2 linked regions of the Thermochromatium tepidum ATCC 43061 genome follow. The protein of the gene in region 2 interacts with the protein of the main gene of each other region in a pairwise test. Links are inferred from orthologs where the notes say so. Each region holds a gene or a part of one and is shown on either strand. Other genes may lie near its edges.

Region 1 (3,258 bases), 590 kb from region 2 along the record:
TTGAGCGGGCGTTCGAGCAGACAGCCGGCAATCAGCTGAAGACGCGGCAGCAGACGCAATGTGCCATAGACCATCTCCTGCACCAAGGCCTGATCGGCCGCTGAACCTGGTGTCGTGTCGGTTTGTCGGAGTCGCGCGAGCGACTGGCCGTGTTCGAGCACCGACTGTAGGGCGCGCGCCGCTGCGGCGCGCGGCTCGGCCCCCGGCGAGACGGCGATTGGAGGCGGGCGATGTCGGCGTTCAGTCAAGACGCGCTCCATCCAACTGTCGCGCATTGAGGTAGTCTGCCGCGCTCATGGGCCTTTTGCCCGCCGGTTGCAGGCAGGTGATACGCAGTGTGCCCGATCCGGTGGCGACCCGGATCCCGGTGCGATCGGCCCCAATGACGGTGCCTGGGGGTAGCGAGTCACTGGCGTCGCCCTCGGCCTCGGCCGTCCAGATCCGTAGTGTCGCACCCTCTAGCGTCGTCTGGGCAACCGGCCAGGGATTAAAGGCCCGCACTTGACGCTCGATGGCCTCGGCGGGCGTGTTCCAGTCGATCCTGGCTTCGTCCTTGCTGAGTTTGTGGGCATAGGTGGCCTGCGTTTCGTCCTGAGGTTCGGGGGCTGGCGAACCCGCGACGATTGTGGGCAGGGCCTCCAGGAGTGCGCGCGCGCCGAGTTCGGCGAGCCGATCATGCAGGGTGCCCCCGGTCTCGTGGCGTTCGATCGGTGTGGCGATCCGATGGAAGACCGGTCCGGTGTCGAGTCCGGCCTCCATGCGCATGATGCAGACGCCTGTCTCCGTATCACCGGCGAGGATGGCGCGTTGGATCGGCGCGGCGCCGCGCCAACGCGGCAGCAGCGAGGCATGGACGTTGACGCAACCGAGCCGGGGCGCTTCCAGGACTGCGCTCGGCAGTCGCAGACCATAGGCGACCACGACCATCAGGTCAGCCCCGAGCTTGCGCAGCTGCTCGATGGCCTCGGGATCGTCCTTGAGTCTCTCGGGCTGATACACTGCCAGACCGCGATCGAGCGCCAGTGTCTTCACTGGGCTCATCTGGAGTCTGCGTCCGCGTCCGGCCGGGCGGTCGGGCTGGGTATAGACACCGATCACTTCGTGCCCGGCATCGAGCAGGGCAGCGAGGCAGGGGACAGCAAAGTCCGGCGTGCCGGCGAAAATGAGGCGCAGCGGTTTCATCAAGTGGCTCGGCGGTCGGTGGATGGGCGATGAGGCGGCTCAGTGCTCAAATGACGCTGCGCTGTGGCTCGGTGTTCTGGCGCGTGCGTGCGGCCTCCTTGCGCTGTTTTTCGAGCTTGTGACGGATGCGCTGGCGCTTGAGGATGGAGATGTGATCGACAAAGAGCTTGCCGTCGAGATGGTCGATCTCGTGCTGGATGCAAACGGCGAGCAGTCCTTCGGCGTTGAGTCTGAAGGGGTTGCCGTTACGATCGAGCGCCTCGACGCTGACATGTGCGGCGCGGGTCACGGTTTCGAAGAAACCGGGGACCGACAGACAGCCCTCTTCCATCTGTTCCGTGCCCTCGCGCGCCAGGATGCGCGGGTTGATCAGACACATCGGGCTGTCGTGTTCCTTGGAGATGTCGATGACGAGGACCTGGCGCTGGACATTGACCTGGGTCGCTGCCAATCCGATGCCCGGGGCGGCGTACATGGTTTCGAACATGTCGTCGATGAGTCGGCGGATACGGTTATCGACCTGCTCGACGGGCTGGGCCTTTTGGCGCAGTCGCGGGTCGGGGAAGACGAGGATATCGAGTATGGCCATGCGAATTCTTGAGTCCAGCTTGAGTCAACGGGTGGTCGGGACGAAGCGGTGTGCGCTACTATCTCTCAGGATACTACATCCCATCGTGGGGACGGGAACATCCCGTTTCGACCATTGCGGAGGGTCCATGTGCGCCATGCAACGCCGTTTTGCCGTCATTTCAATCCTCATCGGCTCCCTGGCACTCCTGGCGCCGGGGGTGTTTGCGGTCGAGTTGGCGCCTGATGCGCCTCAGACCTATCGGGTGCGTCCGGGTGACACGCTCTGGGACATCGCCGGACACTTTCTGCGCGACCCCTGGCGCTGGTCCGAGGTCTGGCGCGCCAATCCGGACATCGAGGACCCCAATCGCATCTATCCGGGCGACCTGCTCGAACTGACGATGATCGATGGCCGTCCAGTGATCGGACGCGCCGGCCCGCCCCTGGTCAGGCTCAGCCCGCAGATGCGCGCCGAGGCCATCGAAGCACCCGTGCCGACTATCCGCATCGGCCCGATCGCCCCTTTCCTTTCCCAGCCCCATGTCACTGAGTCTGATACGCTCAAGCAGGCCTCCTATGTGGTCGGCTTCCCGGACGAACACCTTGTTGCCGGTACCCATGATGCGATCTATGTGCGCAAGATCCGCACGAGCGAAGTCAGCCAGTTCCAGGTGCTGCGTCCAGGCGATGCGTTGCGCGATCCCGATAGCGGCGATCTGCTCGGTTATGAGGCCGCCTTCGTTGCCAACGCCGTGCTGGAGCGCACGGGCGATCCTGCCAAGCTGCGCGTGACCCGGATGGAACGGGAGGTAGCGGTCGGCGATCGGGTCATCCCAGCCGACGCCGATCGACCGCTGACCGACTTCCAGCCACGTCCGGCCCCGCCGGAGACGCGCGGGCGTATCCTCTCGGTGATGAACGGTCTCGCGCAGATCGGACGGTACGACGTGGTCATCATCAATCGCGGCGCGCGTGATCGAATCGAACCCGGCCATGTATTCGAAGTCTTCAGCGGCGGCGATAAAGAACGCGATCAGGTCCGCAGTGGGCTTGCCAACACCGACTGGCTGATGGAGAGTCCCTTTTCGAGTGCGTTTTGGCTCGGTCGCGACTTTGAATTCAAGGGCTGGCGCACCGACGAACCCTCGCGCGACGCGAGCCTTCCGCTGCATCCGGAGTATCGGCGTAACAAGGCCGAATATGTCAAGCCTTTCGAGCGCGCGGGTGTGCTGATGGTGTTCCGGGTCTTCGATCGGGTCAGTTTCGGTCTCATCCTCGAAGCCACGCGCACGCTGCGGGTGGGCGACTGGATTGCCCCGCCGCCCGCCTGATCCCGTGCCGTCTCAAGCGCGCGACTGGTCGAGCGCGTCGATCGGTGACTGGCTCGCGCTTGTCCTGGCTCCAGGCATCGGGCCGCGCACCTTTGAGCGATTGATGGAGGGCTTCGGCTCACCGAGCGCGGTGCTGGCGGTCGATGACGAGCGTCTCGAGCGGATGGGGCTCAGG
Region 2 (3,524 bases):
TCTGCGACGAGTCGGGCCTTCTGCGCCGAGATCCGGGCATATCTGTGTGTAGCTACGGCTTGCATCGCGATCTCCGACTAGCGTTTCTTCGCCTTCTTGTCGGCGGCGTGACCACGATAGGTACGGGTCAACGCGAACTCACCGAGTTTGTGACCGATCATGTTTTCGTTGACGAGGACCGGCACATGCTGACGTCCGTTGTGGACGGCAATGGTTAGTCCCACCATCTCCGGCAGGATCATGGAGCGGCGCGACCAGGTCTTGATCGGACGCTTGCTATTTTGGGCGACCGCCTCTTCCACCTTCTTGATCAGGTGGTGATCGACGAACGGACCCTTTCGAATCGAACGTGGCACTGGATCAACCTCGACTGATGCTATTTCTGACCGCGACGACGCACGATCATACTGTCGGTCCGCTTGTTATGGCGCGTCTTGTGGCCCTTGGTCGGCACACCCCAGGGCGTGACCGGATGACGGCCACCTGAGGTGCGACCCTCACCGCCACCGTGCGGGTGATCAACCGGATTCATCGCGACCCCACGCACCGTCGGGCGAATTCCGCGCCAGCGGCTCGCACCGGCCTTGCCGAGTTTGCGAAGACTGTGTTCGCTGTTGCCAACCTCGCCGATCACGGCGCGGCAATCGGCATGCACCTTGCGCATCTCACCCGAGCGCAGACGCAGGGTCGCACTGCCAGACTCACGTGCCACTAGCTGGGCCGAGGCGCCAGCCGAGCGGGCGAGCTGGGCACCCTTTCCGGGACGCATCTCAACGCAGTGCACCAGGGTACCGACCGGAATGTTGCGTAGCGGCATACAGTTGCCGACCGCAATCGGTGCACCATCGCCCGAGACAACAGAGTCGCCGGCCTTCAGGCCCTTGGGGGCGATGATGTAGGCACGCTCGCCGTCGGAATATTTCAACAAGGCGATGTGCGCCGAACGGTTCGGATCGTATTCCAGACGCTCCACGGTCGCGGGGATCCCGTCCTTGCGGTTGCGCTTGAAGTCGATGATCCGGTAACGCTGCTTGTGACCGCCGCCCTGATGACGCACGGACACCCGGCCCTGATTGTTGCGTCCGCCGTGCTTGGTCTGCTTGTCGATCAGGGGGGCGTAAGGCGCACCCTTGTGCAGCTCGGGTGTCGTCACCTTGACGACGAAGCGTCGTCCGGCGGACGTCGGTTTGGTCTTTACGATTGGCATCTTGATCTATCCGTTGCTGTCCGCCGCCACGCTCAAGCGGCATTGCCGAAATCGATGTCTTGGCCAGCCTTGATGCGCACATAGGCCTTACGCCAGTCCTGACGCTGACCCGAACGCTGGCCGAAACGCTTCTTCTTGCCCTTGACGTTGAGGATCTGGACGCGATCGACCTGGACCTCAAATAGCATCTCGACCGCCTTGGCGACTTCCTGCTTGGTGGCATCGGCCAGGACGCGAAAGGTCACCTGGTTGTAGTTCTCAGCCAGACGCGAGGCCTTCTCGGAGATCACAGGCGCAACCAACACCTTCATCAGACGCTCTTTGTTCATGCCAGTCGCTCCTCCAGCTTTTTGATCGCTGCCTCGGTGGCGAGAATGGTCTCGAAGGCAATCAGGCTGACCGGATCGACCTCTTGCGCCGACAGCACGTCGACCTTGGGCAGGTTGCGCGCAGCCAGAGACAGCTTGTCGTCGAACCCATCGGTGAGGATGAGCACATCGGTCAGATCATGACTCTTGAGCAACGCAACCAGGGCCTTGGTCTTGGCCTGTTCCAGCTTCAACTCGGGGACGACCACAAGACGCTCGGTGCGCACCAGTTCGGAGAGGATCGAACGCACGGCGCCGCGATACATCTTGCGGTTGACCTTCTGAGCATAATTGCGTGGTTGGGCCGCGAAGGTTACACCGCCCGAGCGCCATAGCGGGCTACGCGAGGTTCCCGCCCGAGCACGTCCGGTTCCCTTCTGGCGCCACGGCTTGGAACCACCACCAGAAACCGCCGCACGGTTCTTTTGGGCCTTGGTGCCGGCGCGTGCGCCCGCCAGATAGGCGGTCACGACCTGGTGGACCAGGCCTGGTTTGTATTCCACGCCAAAGACGGCGTCGGACACCTGCACACTGGACGCACCAGTGTGGTTTCGAATGGCGATCTCCATGAGTGCTCAGCCCTTGTTCTTGTGCTTCACGGACGGCAGCACGACCAGACGCCCCCCCCTTGGTCCGGGCACGCCACCACGGACAAGGAGCAGGTTGCGCTCGGTGTCGACGCGCACGACCTCGAGATTTTGCTGACAACGATTGACGGCACCGAGATGACCCGCCATCCGCTTACCCTTCCAGACGCGACCCGGGCTTTGGTTCTGACCAATGGATCCCGGCGCGCGATGTGACAATGAGTTGCCGTGACTGCGGTCCTGACCGGCGAAGTGATGACGACGAATGACGCCGGCGAAGCCTCGACCCTTGGTCACGCCACGCACATCGACCTTCTGACCCGGCTGGAAGATGGCGACCGTGATCTCCTGTCCGACCTGAATGTCGGTGCCTTCGTTGTCTTCCAGCCTGAACTCACGCAGCACCTCACCTGCCTCGATACCGGCTTTGGCATAGTGACCAGCCATCGGCTTGTTGACGCGCGAGGCGCGGCGGTGACCAAAGGCGACCTGGATGGCGCGATAGCCATCGGTCTCCTCGGATTTGATCTGACTGACACGGTTTGGCGTGACCTCGATCACGGTGACCGGGATGCTCTCCCCATCCTCAGTGAACAGACGGGTCATGCCGGCTTTGCGTCCAATGACTCCGATCGACATGATGGCGTCCTCAGCTCAGCTTGATCTGGACGTCAACACCGGCGGCCAGATCGAGTTTCATCAGGGCATCGACGGTCTTATCGGTCGGATCGACGATGTCCATCAAACGCTTGTGCGTGCGCAGCTCGTACTGATCGCGCGCGTCCTTGTTGACGTGCGGCGAGATCAGGACGGTAAAGCGCTCCTTCTTGGACGGCAGCGGGACCGGACCACGCACCTGAGCGCCGGTGCGCTTGGCGGTATCGACGATCTCACGCGCGGACTGATCGATCAGACGATGATCGAACGCCTTAAGCCGGATTCGGATTCTCTGACTGGTCATGCCCTTACTCGATGATCTTGGAAACCACACCTGCGCCGACGGTGCGACCGCCTTCGCGCACAGCAAAGCGCAGACCCTCTTCCATAGCGATCGGCGCAATCAGCTTGATCGTCATCTTAATGTTGTCACCCGGCATCACCATCTCAACGCCTTCAGGCAACTCGCACGCCCCAGTAACATCCGTGGTGCGAAAATAAAACTGCGGACGATAGCCATTGAAAAAGGGCGTGTGACGCCCTCCCTCCTCCTTGGAGAGCACATAGACCTCCGCCTCAAAATGGGTGTGCGGCGTGATCGACCCCGGCTTGGCCAGCACCTGACCTCGCTCCACCTCTTCGCGCTTGGTCCCGCGTAGCAACACCCCAATGTTGTCACCCGCCTGACCCTGATCCAGCAGCTTG

Evidence for each region. The genes of interacting proteins can lie anywhere in the genome.
Region 1: the proteins of rplD (region 2) and def interact in binary tests that used the Escherichia coli proteins (3 or more experiments, as listed by UniProt). The link is inferred for Thermochromatium tepidum ATCC 43061 from one-to-one orthologs.

What each region holds. Positions count from the first base shown.
Region 1 is NZ_CP039268.1:994,668-997,925, forward strand. What follows is about bases 1-2,978. They hold def (peptide deformylase), read right to left. Parts: upstream 1,772-2,978; coding sequence 1,229-1,771; downstream 1-1,228. Other genes in these bases: rsmB (16S rRNA (cytosine(967)-C(5))-methyltransferase RsmB), read right to left, coding at 1-260; fmt (methionyl-tRNA formyltransferase), read right to left, coding at 241-1,182; E6P07_RS04645 (LysM peptidoglycan-binding domain-containing protein), read left to right, coding at 1,899-2,978. Outside these bases: more of E6P07_RS04645, read left to right, coding at 2,979-3,083; DNA-processing protein DprA, read left to right, coding at 3,088-3,258. UniProt on the Escherichia coli protein: Removes the formyl group from the N-terminal Met of newly synthesized proteins. Requires at least a dipeptide for an efficient rate of reaction. N-terminal L-methionine is a prerequisite for activity but the enzyme has broad specificity at other positions.
Region 2 is NZ_CP039268.1:1,587,914-1,591,437, forward strand. The notes cover bases 339-3,301. They hold rplD (50S ribosomal protein L4), read right to left. Parts: upstream 2,145-3,301; coding sequence 1,533-2,144; downstream 339-1,532. Other genes in these bases: rpsS (30S ribosomal protein S19), read right to left, coding at 339-356; rplB (50S ribosomal protein L2), read right to left, coding at 377-1,207; rplW (50S ribosomal protein L23), read right to left, coding at 1,240-1,536; rplC (50S ribosomal protein L3), read right to left, coding at 2,151-2,801; rpsJ (30S ribosomal protein S10), read right to left, coding at 2,812-3,123. In the rest of the region: rplV (50S ribosomal protein L22), read right to left, coding at 1-65; more of rpsS, read right to left, coding at 78-338; more of tuf, read right to left, coding at 3,302-3,524.